DNA from 3 places in the Streptomyces vinaceus genome. Region 3 is predicted to be linked to each of the others. Evidence: riboswitches for the same ligand, from Rfam matches in the RefSeq annotation. Region 3 holds a riboswitch; each other region holds the start of a gene.
What was found. Region 3 has a riboswitch for cyclic di-AMP ahead of CP980_RS20200 (LysM peptidoglycan-binding domain-containing protein). Riboswitches for the same ligand answer to the same signal wherever they lie in the genome.
Positions count from the first base shown of each region.

Region 1 (6,702 bases), 3.2 Mb from region 3:
GCGTGGCGGGCGGCGCGGAGTCCGGACATCGGCGTCCTCTACGTGGGGCCCGGGCCCCCAGGGTTCCGGAGCCCGGTGTGGATCACGGTGTTGATCACCGGATACCCACGCTAGACCGCACGATCACGCTGCTGACAGCCAGTTGGGGAACTTCGCCGGGCTGCTTCCCGCTCCCGGCGGAGCGCTCGTACGACAGCCCGAATCCGCCGGGGGCGCACGTTCCCGACCGGCTCCCGCGACGCACCACCCCCCGGGTGCGGCGGGCGGCCCGGTCGCGGCCCGCCCGCGCCGCGTCCCGGGCCCGCGGACCCGCCGGGGTCAGGACCCGACGGACTCCGGCTTCTCCTGCCCGCCGTCGACGGCCCCGGAAGCCACCCGGGCCGCCGTGGCCGTGACCCCGCCCGCCTCCGGCCGGGGCACGGCCGCCGGACCGTCGACGGGACCGCCCGAGGGCGCGCCGAGGACGAAGGGGCGCCACCACGGCTCGGCGGGCACATCGGCCGCGCCCGGCTCGAAGGGCTGGCCCGGGACCGGCAGCGCGATACCGGCGCCCGCCTCCTTCGCGGCGGTCACGGTGCCCTCGCCCGGCTCGTCCCACGGGTGCAGCGCCAGGTTGAAGGTGCCCCAGTGGATCGGCAGCATGATGCCGTGCGGGATCCCGCCCTGGAGGTCGAGGTGGGCCTGCATGCCCTCCTCGGGGGTCATGTGGATGTCGGGCCAGTACTCCGAGTAGGCACCGATCTGGATCATCGTGGCGTCGAAGGGGCCGTGCGCGGCGCCGATCTCCGCGAAGCCGGGGAAGTAGCCCGTGTCACCGCTGTGGAAGATCCGGTGCCGGTCGCCCGCGACCACCCATGAGGCCCACAGGGTGTTCTGCTGGTTGCGCAGGCCGCGCCCGCAGAAGTGCCGTGCCGGGGTCGCCGTCAGCGAGAGCCCCGCGATCTCGGTGGCCTCGTTCCAGTCCAGCTCGCGCAGCCGGCCCGGCGGGACGCCCCAGCGCTCCAGGTGCGCGCCGACGCCGAGCGGGACGGCGAAGACCGTGTCCGTCCCGGCCAGCTCCTTGATGGTCGGCAGGTCGAGGTGGTCGTAGTGGTCGTGCGAGATCACCACGGCGTCGACCGGCCCCAGCGAGGCCAGCGGCACGGGGACGGGGTGCAGCCGCTTGGGCCCGGCGAACGGGAACGGCGAGCACCGCTCCCCCCATACGGGGTCGAACAGCACCCGCCGCCCGTCGATCTCCGCGAGTACGCCCGAGTGCCCCATCCAGGTCAGGCGCAACCCGCTCACCGGCGGTTTCGCCAGCTCGGCCAGGGTCGTCGGGTACACCGGGATGGGCGCACCCGGATTGCGCCGGGTCCGCTGCTCCTTGTGGAAGTAGATCTTGGCGAACTCCATCATGGAGCCGGAGGGCCTGGTCCGGGCCCCGACCGGGTTCTGGAAGACGCCGTCGGCGAAGTTCGGCGAGCGCCGGATCCGCTCCAGGCGGGCGCCGGACGGATCCGCGCCGAAGGCTTCGGGCCGCAGGGCGCGCAGCCGAGGACGCAGGGGACGGGAGCCGGTCAAAGCGCCTCCTGGGAGGGTGGGGCGGATGGTCGTGAGGCCGTACGAATACCGGTCTACCACCTTGCCAACGCGTACCGCCCCCGAAGGATTCCGCCGCGCGCCCCCGTTCTCGGGCGCTCCCCCTGCCCCTTCCGTCCCCGCCGTCGCCCTACAGGGGCAGCAGGTCGGGGCGCTTCGCCTCCACGTGGTCCCCGGAGGACTCCCCGCGCAGCCGACGCCCGATCCACGGCACCAGGTACTCCCGGGCCCACTGGATGTTGTCCCGGGTCACGTCCACCGAGCCGCGCGGCTGTTGCGGCGGCCACGGCTGGTCGGGGTCGGTCGGCACCTCCAGCCCCAGCACCTGGGCGGCGCGCAGCGCGACCCGGGTGTGCCCCTCGGGCGACAGGTGCAGCCGGTCGTCGTCCCAAGCCCGGCGGTCCTGTACGGACTTGAGCGACCAGAGGTCGAGCACCGGGCAGTCGTAGCGGTCGGCGATGGCGCGCACGTGCGCGTTGTACGTCGCGATCTTGCCCCGCAGGTGCTTGAGGACCGGAACGCCCCGGGTGTCGAAGCCCGTGGTGATCATGACCTGGCCGACGGCCCCGGTGAGGTCGGCGACCGCCGCCTCGAACCGCTCCGCCGCGTCGTCCGGGTCGCTGCCGGGCCGGATGATGTCGTTCCCGCCCGCGCAGAAGCTCACCAGGTCCGGTGCGAGCTCCTTGGCCCGGGGGACCTGTTCGGCCACGATCTGGTCGAGGAGGCGCCCCCGCACGGCCAGGTTCGCGTACCGGAACTCGTTTTCCTCGCGCTGATCGGCCAGGAGTACGGCCAGTCGGTCCGCCCAGCCGAGAAAGGTCCCCCCGGGCCCCGGGTCCCCCACACCCTCGGTGAAGCTGTCCCCGATCGCCGCGTACGAGCCGATGGTCTTGAGTGTCGTCTTCGTCGCTGCCACGAGGACACATCCTTCACCCCGACACGTGACCTACGCCACCGTAGGCAGGGGTTGACGGGCCGTGATCTATACCACCTGGTCGGTACGGAATAACAGCGCGTGAGGCCGGGACCCCCCTCGGGTCCCGGCCTCACGTGTCCTGCGGCCCGCTGACGACGGGAGCCGTCAGATGCTCACGCCCTTCGAGCGGAGGTAGGCCAGCGGGTCGATGTCCGAGCCGTAGGACGGCCCGGTACGGATCTCGAAGTGCAGGTGCGGGCCGGTGGAGTTGCCCGTGGAGCCGGAGAGGCCGATGGTCTGGCCGCCGGCGACGCTCTGGCCGACCGAGACGGAGAGCTGGGACAGGTGGCCGTACTGGGAGTACTTGCCGTCCGCGTGCCGGATGACGACCTCGTTGCCGTACGCGCCGCCCCAGCCCGCGGAGACCACGGTGCCCGCGCCGACGGCGCGGACGGTGGTGCCGGAGCTCGCGATGAAGTCGACACCGGTGTGGTAACCGCTGGACCACATGGCGCCGGGGGTCTTGTACTGGGTGGAGATGCCGCCACCGGCGACGGGGGCGACGAAGCCGGCGGCGCTGACCGCACCGGCGGCGGACCGGGCGGTGGCGCTCTTCTGGGCGGGCGCTGCGGGCGCAGCGGGGGCCGCGGGGGCCGCCTCGGGGGCGGAGGCCTTCTCGTCCGCCGCCGCGTGCGAGGACTTCTTCGCCGGGGCCGGGGCCGGCTCGGCGGCCGGAGCCTCGACGCCCTTCGCGGCGAGGGTCAGCTTCAGCCCGGGGTGGATCAGCGAGGGGTCGCTGCCGACGGCCTCGCGGTTGTCCGCGTACAGCTGCTGCCAGCCGCCCGCCAGGTGCCGGTCCTGGGCGATCTTGGAGAGGTAGTCCCCCGGCACGACCGTGTAGACGGCCGAAGTGGCCGGCGAACCCTGCTGGACGGCGGTGGGCACGGACACCGGGGCCGCCGGGAGCTGCGGGGCCTGCGCGGGAGCCGCGGCGGGTGCGGAGGCCGGAGCCGCCTGGGCGCCGGCGGCACCGAGCAGCGGCAGCGCGAGGGCCGCACCGCCGGTGCCCGCGACGGCGAAGCCGCGCGCCACGGAACGGGACTTGGGACGTCGGTGCTTACCCTTTGCAGGCATGGCGAATTCCTCTCCGTCGCCTGCGAGGTGAGCTGTCGGGTTCGGACTGGAGATGTCCGGCCGCGCATGAACGGAACATGAACGGCTTCACCCCGAGCTGTTCGGACCGAAAGATCCGGAACAGCGGCCTACCTGGTTCCCCCGCTCCTGCCGCGCGCGTGAATAGTCGGGTGCGGTTTCCGGACGGCGGCAGGATTCGGCGGTCCATCCGGATCGATCGCGAAGGTAATCGAGTTGAGGCACGCGGAACAAGCCACGAATTTCCTGACGGATTCACAGAACGGGGAATCCGACGGAATTCCGGTCACCCTCCGTCCATTCCCCGGCGCCAACAACCGCTCCGGCCGGGCCATTCGACTTCGGTGATCAGGCACTCACGGTCACCGTATGATCTGGCTCACGGGGCCGGGTCCGATCTCGCCTCCGGCAATGGCAAGTTGGTGCCAAGTAGCGTAATTCGGACAGACCGCCACGATGCGGAGGAGTGCCCCGTGACCCAGCAGATACCCCGGCCCGCACTGACGGAGCCCGTACCCGAGCCCGAACTCGAAGGAGTGCGCAACTTCCGTGACGTGGGCGGGTTGCCGACCACCGACGGGCGCCGGGTCAAGCCGGGAAAACTGTTCCGTAGCGGACATCTGGCACATGCCACCGAAACCGATGCAGAATTCCTCGCATCGCTCGGCCTGCACACCATCTTCGACTTCCGCAACAACGCCGACCACGCCCTGGAGGGGCTCGACGTGGAGCTCCCCGGCGTACGGAACGTCAACATCCCGCTGTCGGATCCGGCCGACGGCAAGGAGTTCTGGAAGATGGTCCGCGACGGAGGGGTCGAACAGCTCCGCGGGCTCCTCGGCGACGGAAAGGCCGCCGACCGGATGGCCGACTCCTACCGCGCGATGATCGAGAACCGCACCGCCGAGCACAGCCGGGTCGTGCACGCCCTCGCCGAGGACAGCGTCCCGGCGCTCATGCACTGCGCGGCCGGCAAGGACCGGGCCGGCCTGTCGATCGCCGTCACCCTGCTCGCACTGGGCGTCGAGCGCGAGGCGATCGTGGCGGACTACCTGGAGTCCAACGCCCCGCACCGGCGCTACCGCGTGCGCCGCGGCAGCGAGGCGCCCGAGGCCCGCTCCCCCGAGGTGATGGAGCTGCTCGCGCCGCTGTTCGACGCCCGCGCCGAGTACCTGACCGCCGCGTTCGACGCGATCGACACGTACTGGGGCGGGGTCGACCGGTACCTCGCCGAGGGCCTCGGACTCTCCTCCGAGACCCTCGGCAGGCTGCGGGACCGGCTGCTCGACCGCTAGGTCGTGTCGTCAAAGTCCCGTCTGGTCGGCGGGGTCTGGCACGCACGCTCGCCGCGTTGTCGTCGGTCACCGACGCTCCGCGTCGATTCCCTCCTCCGCCTTGCGATCGCACGCACCAGACCCCGCCGACCACCGCCCTGACGGGCGGCCGACGCCACTTCGACGACACTCCCTAGCCCGTGGAGCGGGCCGTCAGCCGCCGCCGACGGCCTGCTTCACCAGCGTCCTGCCGAAGTCCCACATGAGGGCGCCGCCGCCGTGCGCCTCGTCCATGACCTCGCGGAAGGCACCGACGAACCGGTCGACGTCCCGCTCGTCCACGATCAGCGGCGGGATGAGCTTGATGACCTCCAGGTGGTCACCCGACACCTGCGTCAGGATCCGGTGCTTCTGCAGCAGCGGCACCACGACCATCTGGGCGAAGAGCCCCTTGCGGGCCGCCTGGAGCATGGTCCACCGGCTGCGCAGTCCGAGCGAGGACGGCCGACCGAACTCGATGCCGATCATCAGTCCGCGCCCGCGCACCTCGTGGAGCAGCTCGTACTCGTCGACGAGCGCCGCGAGCCGCCCGCGCAGCAGGTCGCCCATGGCGCGTGCGTTCGCGACCACCGACTCCTCCTCCATCACGGAGAGCACCGCCAGCCCGGCCGCCATCGCCTGCGCGTTGGAGCCGAAGCTGGCGGAGTGCACGAGCACCCGGTCCATGGACGAGTAGACCTTCTTGAAGATCCAGTCCTTGCCCAGGGTGGCGCCCACCGGCACGTAGCCGCCGGAAAGGGCCTTGGCCACGCACACCAGATCCGGCTCCACGCCCGGCTCGTGCTGGTACGCGTAGAAGTCGCCGGTCCGGCCGAGCCCCGTCTGCACCTCGTCCGCGATCAGCAGCGCCTTGTGCCGGCGCAGCAGCTCCTGCGCGGCGCGCAGGAAGCCGGGCGGGGCCGCGAGCACGCCCTTGCCCTGGATCGGCTCGACGACGAAGGCGGCGACGTCGCCCCGCTTCAGCTCCCGCTCCAGGGCGGCCAGGTCCCCGAGGGCGATCTTCGTATCGGGCAGCAGCGGCGCGAACCCGTCCCGGAACCCGCCCTCGCCGTTGACCGACAGCGAGCCCGTGGTCAGCCCGTGGAAGGCGTGGTCGCAGTACAGGATCCTGGGCCGGCCCGTGGCGTACCGGGCGAACTTCAGGGCCGTCTCCACCGCCTCGGTGCCGCTGTTGCCGAAGAAGACCCGGTCCAGGTGCGGACTGTACGAGAGCAGCTTCTCCGCCAGCAGCCCGGGCAGCGGCTGGCAGTCGAACCGGGTCAGGTCGGCGAGCTGGGCGTCCAGGACGTCGTGCAGGGCCCTGCGGACGACCGGGTGGTGCCGGCCCAGGCCCATGACCCCGAACCCGGCGAGCATGTCCAGGTAGTCGTTGCCCTCGGCGTCCCAGAAGTGCGCGCCCTCGGCCCGTACGTAGACCTTGTCGAAGCCGATCGTGTGCAGCATGCGCGGCAGCTGGTGGTTGAGGTGGCGCGCGTGCAGCTCGTACCGTTCCCCGCCCCGCTCGTCGAGCAGGGCGCGGAGGTCGAAGCCGGTCACTGCTTCTCCCGGTTCCCCGAGACCGTCTCGCGGGCGGCGCGCAGGGATTCCTTGAGAGAGCCCATGGTGGCCAGGACGGCGGTGGGCTCGTACCCGCAGTGCGCCATGCAATTCGCGCAGCGCGGGTCCTTTCCACGGCCGTACTTGCTCCAGTCGGTCTCCTCGATCAGCTCCCGGTACGTC
Region 1 covers NZ_CP023692.1:1,296,230-1,302,931, forward strand. The annotation lists gene CP980_RS36340 (sensor histidine kinase) at 1-29, opposite strand, end outside; gene CP980_RS05785 (MBL fold metallo-hydrolase) at 319-1,563, opposite strand; gene CP980_RS05790 (SGNH/GDSL hydrolase family protein) at 1,712-2,497, opposite strand; gene CP980_RS05795 (M23 family metallopeptidase) at 2,663-3,631, opposite strand; cyclic di-AMP (ydaO/yuaA leader) riboswitch at 3,634-3,810, opposite strand; gene CP980_RS05800 (tyrosine-protein phosphatase) at 4,150-4,944, shown strand; gene CP980_RS05805 (aspartate aminotransferase family protein) at 5,137-6,519, opposite strand; gene hpnH (adenosyl-hopene transferase HpnH) at 6,516-6,702, opposite strand, start outside.
Region 1: another riboswitch for cyclic di-AMP. It lies ahead of CP980_RS05795 (M23 family metallopeptidase); the one in region 3 lies ahead of CP980_RS20200 (LysM peptidoglycan-binding domain-containing protein).

Region 2 (6,702 bases), 2.6 Mb from region 3:
CCCGGATCCCGTAGTGGGCGAGGAGCGCGGCGGCGTCGGGCTCGGTGAGGGTGACGACGCCCTCGCCGACGTCGGCGAGGAGGGCGGCGAGCCGGGCGGCGGCCCCGGCCTCGTCGACGTCCTCGTACTCGGGGACCTGTCCGGCGTCCGCGGCGGCCCGGCGCCACTGCCCGTACCGGACGGCCTCGGCGACCGCGCGTACGGCGCGCTCGGCGGCCGGGTACGCCGGAATCCGTACGTCCGGTCTGGCGTACCCGCCCTCGTCCTCGTCGGCGGGGCGCGTGCGCGGGGCCAGCGCCCCCGCCGGGGACAGGGCGTCGACGAGTTCGGCCAGTTCCACGTGGACCACCGCGACCGGCTTGCCGGGGTGCGCGGCGACCGCGTCGCGCAGGGCGTCCGCCAGGTCGTCCTGCGGCTCCTGCTCGTTCACCCACGGGATCACGGTGACGATCACCGCGTCGTTCTCGGCCGAGCCCAGTGCCGCGCCCAGTGCCGTCCGGAAGTCCGCCGGCGTCGCCCCGGTCGTCAGGTCCTGCGGGGCTCCGGGCCGCAGCCCCTGCGCGAGGCAGGCGTCGTACGAGAGGACCCCGAGCGACTCGGAGTTCCCGAGGATCGCCACGCGCGGCCCGGCCGGCAGCGGCTGCGAGGCCAGCAGCAGCCCGACGTCCACCAGCTCCGTCACCGTGCCGACCCGGATCACCCCGGCCTGGCGCAGCAGTGCGGAGACGGTGGCCTCCGGCAGTCTGGTCCCGGGGACCACGTGGCCCGCCGGGGTGTGGCGGCCGCCCCGCGCGACGACCACCGGCTTCACGGCAGCCGTGCGCCGCGCGAGCCGGGTGAACTTCCGCGGGTTGCCCAGGGTTTCGAGGTACATGAGCGCGACGTCTGTGGCCTCGTCCTCGTACCAGTACTGGAGGATGTCGTTCCCGGAGACGTCCGCCCGGTTGCCCGCCGAGACGAAGGACGACAGACCCTCGCCCCGCCGCAGCAGCGCGGAGAGGAGCGAGATGCCGATCGCCCCGGACTGGGTGAACAGCCCGATGCGGCCGCGGTTCGGGGCGGGCGCCGGGGTCAGGGAGGCGTTGAGCCCGACCTCGGGGGCGGTGTTGATGACGCCGTAGGCGTTCGGCCCGATCAGCCGCATCCCGTACGAGCGCACCTGGCGCACCAGTTCGCGCTGCCGGTCGAGCCCGGCGGCGCCGCTCTCCCCGTACCCGGCGGACAGTACGACGAGCCCCTGCACCCCGTGCTCGCCGCAGGCGGCCACGGCCTCGGGGACGCGCTCGGCGGGGACCGCGATCACCGCGAGGTCGACCGGGGCCTCGACGGCGCCGAGCGCGCGGTAGGCCCGTACTCCGTCCAGCAGATCGGTGGTGGCGGCCTCGTTCACGGCGTAGAGGTGGCCGCGGAAGCCGCTGTCGCGCAGGTTGCGCAGGGCCGCCGCGCCCACGCCCGCGCCGGAGCGGCTGACTCCGATGACGGCCACGGAGCGGGGGGTCAGCAGCCGCTGTACGGAGCGGGCCTCGGCGCGCTGCTCGCGGGCGCGCTGGACGGCCAGGGACTCCGCGGTGGGTTCGAGGTCGAGCGTCAGGTGGACGGAGCCGTCCTCGAAGCTGCGCTTCTGCTCGTACCCGGCGTCCTTGAACACCTTGATCATCTTGTTGTTGGCGGGCAGCACCTCGGCCGCGAAGCGGCGGATGCCCCGCTCGCGGGCGACCGCGCCGATGTGTTCGAGGAGCGCGGAGGCGACCCCGCGGCCCTGGTGGGCGTCCTGGACGAGGAAGGCGACCTCCGCCTCGTCGGCGGGGGCGGACGCGGGCCGGCCGTCGGGGCCGATCCGGTCGTAGCGGACGGTGCCGATGAACTCCTCGCCGATGGTCGCCGCGAGGCCGACCCGGTCCACGTAGTCGTGGTGGGTGAAGCGGTGCACGTCGCGGGCGGAGAGCCGCGGGTAGGGCGCGAAGAAGCGGTAGTACTTCGACTCGTCGGAGACCTGCTCGTAGAAGCTGACCAGCCGGCCCGCGTCCTCCGTGGTGATCGGCCTGATCCTGGCGGTGCCGCCGTCGCGCAGGACGACGTCCGCTTCCCAGTGGGCCGGGTACGAGGGGTCCGACGCGGTGGTCATGCGGCGATCTTAAGGCCAGGACTGGCCGGATAGCTCCTGCGCGGCGCACGAGGCGAGCAGGGGCAAACCAGTGCAAGCTGGGGTAGGTCGAACGGCGGTGGAATCCGGGCCGAAGGTCGGTCGGAGCATGAGGGGCGTCGTGAGAGACTGGTCTAGACAACCGTAAGAACCTGAAGGGCATCACCATGGCAGAGCGCCGCGTCAACGTCGGCTGGGCCGAGGGCCTGCACGCTCGTCCCGCCTCGATCTTCGTCCGCGCGACGACCGCTTCCGGCGTCCCGGTGACCATCGCGAAGGCCGACGGGAACCCCGTCAACGCCGCGTCCATGCTCGCGGTGCTGGGCCTCGGCGCGCAGGGCGGCGAGGAGATCGTCCTCGCGTCCGACGCCGAGGGCGCCGAGGCGGCGCTGGACCGCCTCGCGAAGCTGGTCGCCGAGGGCCTCGACGAGCTCCCCGAGACCGTCTGACCCTTCGGGTTCAACCCGGCACACGCACAAGCCGCGGCCACCGCCGATATTCGGTGGCCGCGGCTTCTGCGTTCCGCGCCCGCCCCGCCGCATTCCGGAATTCATCGCAGAGGCACTGGAGCACAGGAGCGCAGGAGCGCAAGAACTCAAGAGTTCAGGGCGAGAAACAAATGCGGCGCCATTTCGGTCGCGGGCCCCGCTTTCTGATACCCGACTCTTTGATACCCGCCTTTTGTTAATGCGGACCGCTCGCCGTGTTTACGGCATGTTGCGAAATCCTCACCCGCAGCCGGTGCGCCCCGGCCGCGCGGTCCGCGTGCATCGCCGTCAGCGCGCGGGCCCGTTCGGCGTCCCCGCGCGCGACCGCGTCCACGATCGCCCCGTGCTCCGCCCAGGAGTCCACGGGCCGGGCCGGGGCCTCCACGGCGTACATCCAGGCGACCTTGTGCCGCATCTGCGTGAGCAGCGCGATCAGCCCGGGGCTGCCGGAGGCCTGGGCGAGGGTCTCGTGGAACCAGCCGCCCAGGGACCGCAGGTCCTCGCCCTGGCCCCGCCTGGCCCGTTCCTGGCCCAGCCTGACCAGCCCGCGCAGCACCCTGAGGTGACCGTCGGTGCGCCGCCGGGCCGCGCGCGCGGCCGCCAGCGGCTCCAGCAGCAGCCGCAGCTCCAGGAGATCGGCAGCCTCCTGCTCGGTGGGCTCGGCGACGCAGGCGCCCGCGTGCCGCCGGGTGGTGACGAAGCCCTCGGACTCCAGGGTCCGCAGCGCCTCGCGGACGGGGACGCGGGAGACCCCGTACCGGCGGGCCAGCAGTTCCTCGGTCAGCCGGGAGCCTGGTTCGAAGACCCCCGAGACGATGTCTTCGCGGATTGCCGTGCATACCGCGTGCGCAGGAATACGCAAGTCCGGACCTCCGCCTATTTCCGACTGCCGACCGCCTTACGGGGACTCTATTGCACCGGGCGATAAATTCCGAGCGCGGACGGAAAGAGGAGATGTTTACGGCCAGCACGAAGGCCCCGGCTCGGGGAGCCGGGGCCTTCGGGGAAGAGCGGGGTGCGGGTGGCGCGGATCAGACGTCGACGCCGTGGCTGCGCAGGTACGCGACCGGGTCGATGTCCGAGCCGTACTGGGCGCCGGTACGGGCCTCGAAGTGCAGGTGCGGGCCGCTGGAGTTGCCGGTGGAGCCCGACAGGCCGATCTGCTGGCCGGCGGTGACCTGGTCGCCGACGGAGACGCTCAGCGAGGACATGTGGCCGTACTGCGTGTACGTGCCGTCCGCGTGCTTGATGACGACGTTGTTGCCGTACGCGCCGCCCCAGCCCGCCTCGACCACGGTGCCGACGCCGACCGCGTGCACCGTGGTGCCGGAGGCGGCGTGGAAGTCGATGCCGGTGTGGCTGCCGGAGGACCACATGCCGCCGCCCGCGTGCCACTGGGTGCTGACGTAGGACCCCTCGACGGGGGCGACGAAGGTGTTGAGGCGCTTGCGCTCCTCCTCGCGGGCGGCGCGCTCGGCGGCCTCGCGCTCCGCCTTCGCCCGCTCCTCGGCCTTCTGCTTCGCCTCGGCGGCGCGGGCCTTCGCCTCGGCCTCCGCCTTCGCCTTGAGCGCCGCGGCCTCGGCCGCGTGCCCCTGGGCGTCGGCCTGCGCCTCGATCTGGCCCTGGAGGTCCTCGGCGGTCACGACGGCGTTCAGGCCGGTGTCCTCCATGGAGGGGGCCTGGTCCGACGCGGCGAACGCCGGGCCTGCGAGGGAGCCGACGACACCGGTGGTGGCGAGGGCGGCTATGCCGGCGTAACCGGCGGTCTTGCGGCTCAGACGACTGGAACCACGGTGCTTACCGGCGGCACGACTGCCAAACGCCATGAAGGGGCTGATCCTTTCCTTCCTTCTCGCCTACCGGGTTAGCTGACGGGTTCGGAGCAGGAAGGTCTCCTACGGACCCCCTCTGGCGAGGCGGTCCGATTCACCCCAGGGACGCATGTGGGTCCCCGGCTCCCCAGGCTCGCGCCTGACGGGGACTCGGCGATCGCTGCCCGGTGCCGCGGATGCGGCGGGTACAACTGACGGACAGCACGGCCGACGCTAGGCGGATCATCAGTCAATCGCCAAACAGACACGCGTTTTTGTTGCATACGCCACACCCCATACGAGCAACCTCTCCACGAAACAGACAAAAGGGGCCCCGACGGACAAGCCGCCGGAGCCCCTTGAGATGCGCGTCAGTTGGTGACGACGGTGACCTCACCGATGCCGAGCGCCCGCACCGGCTCCTCGATCTGCGCGGCGTCGCCCACCAGGACCGTGACCAGGCGGTCCAGCGGGAAGGCGGCCAGGACGGCCGAAGTCGCCTCCACCGTGCCCGTTTGGGCCAGCTGCGCGTACAACCGGGCCTGGTAGTCGTCCGGAAGCTCCTGCTCGACCTGGTCGGCGAGCGTGCCCGCGACGGCCGCGGCCGTCTCGAACTTCAGCGGGGCCACGCCCACCAAGTTCTGCACCGCCACGTCCCGTTCGGCGTCGGTCAGGCCGCCCTCCGCGAGGGTGCGCAGCACCTTCCAGAGGTCGTCGAGCGCCGGGCCGGTGTTCGGGGTGTCCACCGAGCCGCTGATGGCGAGCATCGAGGCGCCCTTGCCGTCGGCCGTGGAGCGCAGCACCTGACCGAAGGCGCGCACGCCGTACGTGTACCCCTTCTCCTCGCGCAGCACCTTGTCCAGGCGCGAGGTGAGGGTGCCGCCCAGGCAGTACGTGCCGAGCACCTGCGCCGCCCAGACCCGGTCGTGCCGGTCCGGACCGATGCGGCCGATGAGCAGCTGCGTCTGGACCGCGCCGGGCCGGTCCACGATGACCACGCGCCCGGTGTCGTCGGCGGTGACCGGCGGGACCGGGAGCGGCTCGGCGGAATCGCCGGTCCAGGCGCCCAGGGTGTCCCCCAGGACGGCGTCCAGGTCGATGCCGGTCAGGTCGCCGACGACCACCGCGGTGGCGGTGGCGGGGCGTACGTGGGCCTCGTAGAAGGCGCGTACGGCCGCGGAGTCGATCCGGGCGACCGTCTCCTCGGTGCCCTGGCGGGGCCGGGACATCCGCAGGGCCGGCGGGAAGAGCTGCCGGGAGAGCTCCTTGGCGGCCCGGCGCTGCGGGTTGGCCAGCTCGTGCGGGATCTCGTCGAGCCGGTTGCGCACCAGCCGGTCGACCTCGCTGTCGGCGAAGGCCGGCGCGCGCAGCGCCTCGGCGACCAGGCCCAGCGCCTTGTGCAGGCGGGAGGCCGGGACCTCCAGGGAGACCCGCAGGCCCGGGTGGTCGGCGTGCGCGTCGAGCGTGGCGCCGCAGCGCTCCAGCTCGGCCGCGAACTCCTCGGCGGAGTGCTTGTCGGTGCCCTCGGACAGGGCGCGGGCCATGATGGTCGCCACGCCGTCCAGGCCCTCGGGCTCGGCGTCCAGCGGGGCGGCGAGGTTGACCTCGACGGCGACGACCTGCTGGCCGGGCCGGTGGCAGCGCAGCACGGTCAGGCCGTTGGGCAGCGCGCCGCGCTCGGGGGCCGGGAAGGCCCACGGCCGGGGCCGGCCGGCCTGGGGCTGCGGGTGGAAGGTCATCGTGACGGCTGCGGTGTCGCTCACTGCTCCGCCCCTTCGTTCTCGTCGCTCTCAGCGTTCTCGCCGGCTTCTGCCGGCAGCGGCTCGTACACCAGCACCGCGCGGTTGTCGGGGCGCAGTCGGGCCGCGGCCACGGCCTGCACCTCCTCGGCGGTGATGTCGAGGACGCGCTGTACGGCGGTCAGCGCCAGCTGCGGGTCGCCGAACAGCACCGCGTAGCGGCACAGTTCGTCGGCGCGCCCGGCCACCGTGCTCAGCCGGTCCAGCCACTCGCGCTCCAGCTGCGCCTGGGCGCGCTCCATCTCCTCGGCCGTGGGGCCCTCGGCGGCGAACCGCGCGAGCTCCTCGTCGACGGCCGCCTCGATGGCGGGCACCTCGACGCCGCTGGAGGTCTTCACGTCCAGCCAGCCCAGCGAGGGCGCGCCGGCGAGCCGCAGCATGCCGAAGCCGGCCGCGACCGCGCTCTGGTCGCGGCGTACCAGGCGGTTGTGGAGCCGGGAGGACTCGCCGCCGCCCAGTAC
Region 2 covers NZ_CP023692.1:1,913,507-1,920,208, forward strand. The annotation lists gene CP980_RS08345 (bifunctional acetate--CoA ligase family protein/GNAT family N-acetyltransferase) at 1-2,125, opposite strand, end outside; gene CP980_RS08350 (HPr family phosphocarrier protein) at 2,311-2,592, shown strand; gene CP980_RS08355 (GntR family transcriptional regulator) at 2,828-3,493, opposite strand; gene CP980_RS08360 (M23 family metallopeptidase) at 3,663-4,457, opposite strand; cyclic di-AMP (ydaO/yuaA leader) riboswitch at 4,471-4,629, opposite strand; gene CP980_RS08365 (M16 family metallopeptidase) at 4,814-6,181, opposite strand; gene CP980_RS08370 (M16 family metallopeptidase) at 6,202-6,702, opposite strand, start outside.
Region 2: another riboswitch for cyclic di-AMP. It lies ahead of CP980_RS08360 (M23 family metallopeptidase); the one in region 3 lies ahead of CP980_RS20200 (LysM peptidoglycan-binding domain-containing protein).

Region 3 (6,702 bases):
TTCCACGCACGGATCGCCGAGGAGGACGGTGACGAGCCGTTCTCCATCGACGACGTGGCCGGGGGCCTCGTCGAGAAGCTGATCCACCGGCACCCGCACGTCTTCGGGGACGCGGACGCGCAGACCCCGGAGGACGTCAGCGCGCACTGGCAGCGCACCAAGGCGGTCGAGAAGCAGCGGGAGTCGGTCACCGACGGGATCCCGCTGGGCCAGCCCGGGCTCGCGCTCGCGGCCAAACTGGCCGGGCGGGTCCGTACGGGCGCCCTCGCCGTGGAACTGCCCCGCGGCGAGGGCATCGGGTACGAGCTGCTGGAACTGGCGGCGCGCGCCGAAGCGGCGGGCGTCGACCCCGAGACCGCGCTGCGCGCGGCGGCCCGCGCCTACCGGGACGCGATCCGCGCCGCCGAGGGCCTCGGGAGCGGCGGGGAGCGGACGATCTAGCGCGGCGCGCGGCCCGAGGGGTTGTGCCACTGCGGCCCGGGGCGGCCCAGGAACCACTCGCCGAAGCCCAGGGGACGGCCGCCCGGGCCGTGGCCGGTGCCCGCGGCCGGCACCGAGTCGTGGAAGATCCGGCCCGGCAGCGCGCCCAGCTCCTTCAGCACCTGCACGGTCTGCTCGACGAACGGCGGCGGCCCGCTCAGGTACACGTCCTGCTCGGGCCACATGGCCCGGTGGCCGAGCGCGGTCGCGAGGCGCCCGGTGGCCTGCTCGCGGTGTTGCCCGGGGGCGGGGGTGATGTAGGTGACGCCGAGCCGGCCGAAGGCGGCGGCGTACTCGTCGATCAGCGGGCGGTCGTACAGGTGCGCGGCGTCCCGGGCGACGACGAAGAGCCGTACGTCCTGATCGGGGGGCTGCCCGGCGAGCTCCTCCACGATGGCCCGGACCGGCGCCCAGCCGGTGCCCGCAGCGATGAGGGTGACGGGCCGGTCGGCGCGGCGGAAGGTCAGCTGCCCGCCGGCCGCGCCGATCCGCAGCGCCTCGCCGGGCCGCACCTCACGGACCAGGGCGGTGCTGAGCCGGCCGCCCTCGATCCGGCTGACGTGCAGGTCGAGGGTGCCGTCCGGGCGCGGGGCGTTCCCGATGGAGTACGTGCGCCAGGTCCTCGGGACCCGCTCGCTGCTGACGCTCGCGTACTGGCCGGGGAGGTGGGGGAAGGGGGCGTGCGGGCGCAGGGTCAGCACCCCTATGTCCTGCCCGTACTGGAGGTGGCGCACGATCTCGGCGTCCCACCACGGCGGGTCCTCGCTCGCGGCGGCCCCGGCCATCATGGCCTCGGCGATCACCTGGTACGCCTCGGACCAGGCCTTCTCCACGGTCGGGGTCCAGGCCTCGCCGCAGGTGCGGGCGAGTGCGGCGAGCAAGGAGGCGCCGAGGGCCGCGTAGTGCTCGGGGCCGGCGAGGAACTTGCGGTGGTCGCGGCCGAGGTCGTGGAGGTAGGGGAGCAGGCTCTCGTCGTCGAGGCGGGCGACCACGTGGGTCAGCGCGGCGAAGAGCCGGTCGCGCTGGCGTTCCATGTCCTCGGCGGAGGCCGGGAAGAGCTCGCGGATCCCGGGGTTGTGCCAGAAGAGGTGGGAGTAGAAGTACTTGACCGCGTGCTCGGCCCTTCTCTCGACCACCGCGAAGCTGCTCCTCAAGATCCTCACATCCACAAGACCGAAAGTAGGAACGCCGGGGAAGGCGAGGTCAAGCGTTGGCGGATCTACGGACAGCCGCGGCGAACGACCCATATGGGATGGCGGCGGGCGCGCGGGATACGGTCAGCGGGTGCATGAGCCGACCCCCGCAGCCCCCGCATCCCCCCAAGACGGCACGCCTCCCCAGGGCCCGACCCTGTTCGACTGGGAGTTCGCGACCGACCCGTACCCGGCGTACGCCTGGCTGCGCGAGCACGCCCCGGTGCACCGCACGAAGCTCCCCAGCGGGGTCGAGGCCTGGCTGGTCACGCGGTACGCCGACGCCCGCCAGGCCCTCGCCGACCAGCGGCTCAGCAAGAACCCGGCGCACCACGCGGAGCCGGCGCACGCCAAGGGCAAGACCGGGATCCCGGGGGAGCGCAAGGCGGAGCTGATGACGCATCTGCTCAACATCGACCCGCCCGACCACACGCGGCTGCGGCGGCTGGTGTCGAAGGCGTTCACCCCGCGCAGGGTGGCCGAGTTCACCCCGCGGGTGCAGGAGCTGACCGACCACCTCATCGAGCAGTTCGCGAGCCGGGGGGAAGCGGACCTCATCCACGAGTTCGCCTTCCCCCTCCCCATCTACGCCATCTGCGAGATGCTCGGCGTACCGCGCGAGGACCAGGACGACTTCCGCGACTGGGCCGGGATGATGATCCGGCACGGCGGCGGCCCGCGCGGCGGGGTGGCCCGCTCCGTGAAGCAGATGCGGACCTATCTCGGCGAACTCATCCACCGCAAACGGGACGATCTGGGCAATGACCTGATTTCGGACCTGATCCGCGCGAGCGACCACGGCGACCACCTGACGGAGGCCGAGGCCACCGCCATGGCCTTCATCCTGCTGTTCGCCGGATTCGAGACCACCGTCAACCTCATCGGCAACGGCGTCCACTCCCTCTTCATGAACCCCGATCAGCGCACCCGCCTCCAGGACTCCCTCGCCGCCGGCGAGAGCGCCCTGCTGGAGACCGGCATCGAGGAACTGCTGCGCTACGACGGCCCCGTGGAGCTGGCCACCTGGCGGTTCGCCACCGAGCCGCTGACCCTCGGCGGGCAGCAGGTGGCGGCGGGCGACCCGGTCCTCGTCGTCCTGGCCGCGGCCGACCGCGACCCCGAGCGGTTCGCCGATCCGGACACGCTCGACCTCTCCCGTACCGACAACCAGCACCTCGGGTACGGGCACGGAATCCACTACTGCCTGGGTGCTCCGCTCGCACGACTTGAGGGACAGACGGCGCTTGCGACTTTGCTGACGCGTCTGCCGGATCTGGAACTCGCTGTTCCGCCCAACGAGCTTCGCTGGCGCGGGGGTCTGATCATGCGTGGCCTGCGCACCCTTCCCGTCAAGTTCACAGCCCGAAACCCCTGAACCCCCTTTGACCGTAAGTCAGCCCCCGTCGAGAGTTGTTACTCGCGTGCTAAGACGGCTAGGTTCTGCCGTTACCCAGCCGTTATGCGAAAGGTGCAGCTCATGCGTTCCGGGAACGGCCGCCACAGACGGCCCCGCCAGGTACCCGCGATAGTCGTCACCGCCGGAGTCACCGGTTCCGCGTTGGCCCTGCCCCTGCTCGCCGCCACCGGCGCGAGCGCGGCCGAGGCCTCCACGTGGGACACGGTCGCCGAGTGCGAGAGCGGCGGCTCCTGGAGCGCCAACTCCGGCAGCGGTGCCTACGGCGGACTTTCGTTCACGCAGGAGCAGTGGAACGCCTCGGGCGGCCTGGAGTTCGCCGAGCGCCCCGACCTCGCGAGCCGCTCGCAGCAGATCGCCGTCGCCGAGCGCGTGCTGGGCGCCCAGGGCCCCTCGGCCTTCGGCCACTGCTCGGAGTCGGCCGGACTGACCCAGCAGGGCCCCGCGGCGGCCGTCGACCCGGGCCTGCCCGGCACCCTCGGTCCGATCGGCGCGAGCCCCTCGCGCCCCGACGACTCCGTCCCGGCGGGCGGCTCCGGCGCGAAGCCCCAGGACTTCGGCGCCCCGACCCCGACCCCGTCCCCGGTCTTCACGCTTCCGCCGGCGCCGCTCGCGCCCAACAGCGGACTGCCCGTCATGCCCGACCCGGACGCCCCCTCCACCTCGCCGGGCGCCCCGGTGCTCCCGGGCGCCCCCGGCGACCCGACGGCCCCGGGCACCCCGACGGCGCCCTCCGACCCGACCGCCCCGGGGACCCCGACCACGCCCGGCAGCCCGGACCCGACCGCTCCGGTCACCCCGGCCGACCCGAGCGCCCCCGCTTCCCCGTCGGCCCCGGGCACCCCGGGTGCCACGACCGACCCGGCCGGCATCCCGGACCCCTCCGGCGTCGGCAAGCACCGTGGTGCGCCCGCTCTTGAGGTGCCCGTCACATCCGACGCGGCGTCAGACCCCTCGTACACGGTCCAGGCGGGCGACAGTCTGGCGACCATCGCGTCTGCCAAGGGGGTCAAGGGCGGCTGGAACGCGCTCTACCAGGCCAATGAGCAGGTCATCGGCGATGACGCAGATCTGATCAAGCCCGGTCAGAATCTGGATCTAAGTTGAAAATAGCGGCACTTCGGACACCCAGAAAAGGCTGAATGTCCGTTATCTGCAAGTGAGACATGTGTCTCTTCCGGTCAACTGGCGTGTCCCGCCTGTGACCTTCCGCAAACCCCGCCCTCACCTGCGCAAATGCCATCGGGAGGGGCGCAAGTAGGGCCCGTTTCTCCCCGGTGTTCCTCGTTGAACATCGGGGAGGGACCTGTCTACCTTCTGAGTCGCCCGCCACCGCGGGCTCCTTCGACCGCATCGCCGAATCCTGCCGGCGGACGGGGGGAACAGTCGTCGCGTCAAGCGCCGAAGGCAGGAGCGGGGGAACCAAGGTAGGCGCCGGGACCGGCCGTTGAGAGACGGCAGGGGAACGGCTAGGGGTTAAGTCGTGCGCCACACCGCACGGCCGGGCACTCATCAGCCCGAACCCGACAGCTCACCTCGCAGGCGTCGGTGAGGAGAACTCCATGCTGATTTCCGGCAAGGGCAAGCACCGCCGCGCCTCCAAGGCCGCCCGCATCGTCACGCTCGCCGGTGTCACCGGTGTCGCCGTCGCCGCCCCCCTGATGGCGGCCGGCTCGGCCTCCGCCGCCACCGCCTCCCAGTGGGACGCCGTGGCGCAGTGCGAGTCCGGCGGCAACTGGTCCATCAACACGGGCAACGGGTACTACGGCGGCCTGCAGTTCTCGTCCTCGACGTGGGCCGCGTACGGCGGCAAGTCGTACGCCGCGCAGGCCAACCAGGCCTCCAAGTCGCAGCAGATAGCCATCGCCGAGAAGGTCCTCAAGGGCCAGGGCAAGGGCGCCTGGCCGGTCTGCGGCAAGGGCCTCTCGAACTCCGCTTACACCGGTGGTGGCGCGACCGACACCCCGAAGAAGACGGAGACGAAGACCGAGACCAAGAAGACGCAGCCGAAGCAGACGGCGCCGAAGAAGGAGACCAAGCGCGAGACCCCCGCGCCGGTCACCCGCTCCGAGCGCGCCGAGGCCCCGGCCGTCAAGACCGGCAACGGCTCGTACGAGGTCAAGGCGGGCGACACCCTGGGCACCATCGCCGAGGCCAACGGCGTCAAGGGCGGCTGGGAGAAGCTCTTCGAGCTCAACAAGGACATCGTCTCGGACGCCGACCTGATCTTCCCGGGCCAGAAGCTGAAGCTCAGCTGAATCCTGCAGTGACACCCGCGGCCGCCCGTGCGGCGCCGCGGCAGCCCGACCGCCCGGCGCGTCGTCCCCCCACGCGCCGGGCGGCGGCATGTGTGCCGGCGGTCAAGGGTCCTATGTACCGGAAGGCGGGTATTCGGGCCCTTTTTCGTCCCAGCGGGCGGGCGGTCGGCCGGCCGAGCGCCCGGAGGCGGTTAGGCTCTAGTCGGCGGGGCCATCCCACGGCCCGACATGCCACCGCACACCCAGCGTCACATCCCAGAAGGAGATGCTCGTGCCGTCCATCGACGTCGTCGTAGCCCGGGAAATCCTGGACTCCCGAGGCAACCCCACGGTCGAGGTCGAGGTGGGCCTCGACGATGGCAGCACCGGCCGTGCTGCAGTTCCGTCCGGCGCCTCCACCGGTGCCTTCGAGGCCATTGAGCTCCGTGACGGTGACCCCAACCGTTACATGGGCAAGGGTGTCGAGAAGGCCGTCCTCGCGGTCATCGAGCAGATCGGCCCGGAGCTCGTCGGCTACGACGCCACCGAGCAGCGCCTGATCGACCAGGCCATGTTCGACCTGGACGCCACCGACAACAAGGGCTCGCTCGGCGCCAACGCCATCCTCGGCGTCTCCCTCGCCGTCGCGCACGCCGCGTCCGAGGCCTCGGACCTCCCGCTCTTCCGCTACCTCGGCGGCCCGAACGCGCACCTGCTGCCCGTTCCGATGATGAACATCCTCAACGGCGGGTCGCACGCCGACTCCAACGTGGACATCCAGGAGTTCATGATCGCGCCGATCGGCGCGGAGTCCTTCTCCGAGGCGCTGCGCTGGGGTGCCGAGGTCTACCACACCCTCAAGAAGGTCCTGCACACCAAGGGTCTGTCCACCGGTCTCGGTGACGAGGGCGGCTTCGCCCCGAACCTGGAGTCCAACCGCGCCGCGCTCGACCTCATCATCGAGGCCATCAAGCAGGCCGGTTACGTCCCGGGCAAGGACATCGCGCTCGCGCTCGACGTCGCCGCGTCCGAGTTCTACAAGGACGGCAAGTACGAGTTCGAGGGCCAGTCCCGCTCGGCCGCCGAGATGACCGAGTACTACGAGGAGCTCGTCTCCGCGTACCCGCTCGTCTCCATCGAGGACCCGCTGTACGAGGACGACTGGGCCGGCTGGAAGACCATCACCGATCGCCTCGGCGCCAAGGTCCAGATCGTCGGCGACGACCTCTTCGTCACCAACCCGGAGCGCCTGGCCCGCGGCATCGAGGAGGGCTCCGCGAACGCCCTGCTCGTGAAGGTGAACCAGATCGGTTCGCTGACCGAGACCCTCGACGCCGTCGAGATGGCCCAGCGCAACGGCTTCAAGTGCATGATGTCG
Region 3 covers NZ_CP023692.1:4,467,118-4,473,819, forward strand. The annotation lists gene CP980_RS20180 (nucleoside triphosphate pyrophosphohydrolase) at 1-441, shown strand, start outside; gene CP980_RS20185 (globin domain-containing protein) at 438-1,616, opposite strand; gene CP980_RS20190 (cytochrome P450 family protein) at 1,765-3,048, shown strand; gene CP980_RS20195 (LysM peptidoglycan-binding domain-containing protein) at 3,151-4,194, shown strand; cyclic di-AMP (ydaO/yuaA leader) riboswitch at 4,477-4,647, shown strand; gene CP980_RS20200 (LysM peptidoglycan-binding domain-containing protein) at 4,650-5,345, shown strand; gene eno (phosphopyruvate hydratase) at 5,611-6,702, shown strand, end outside.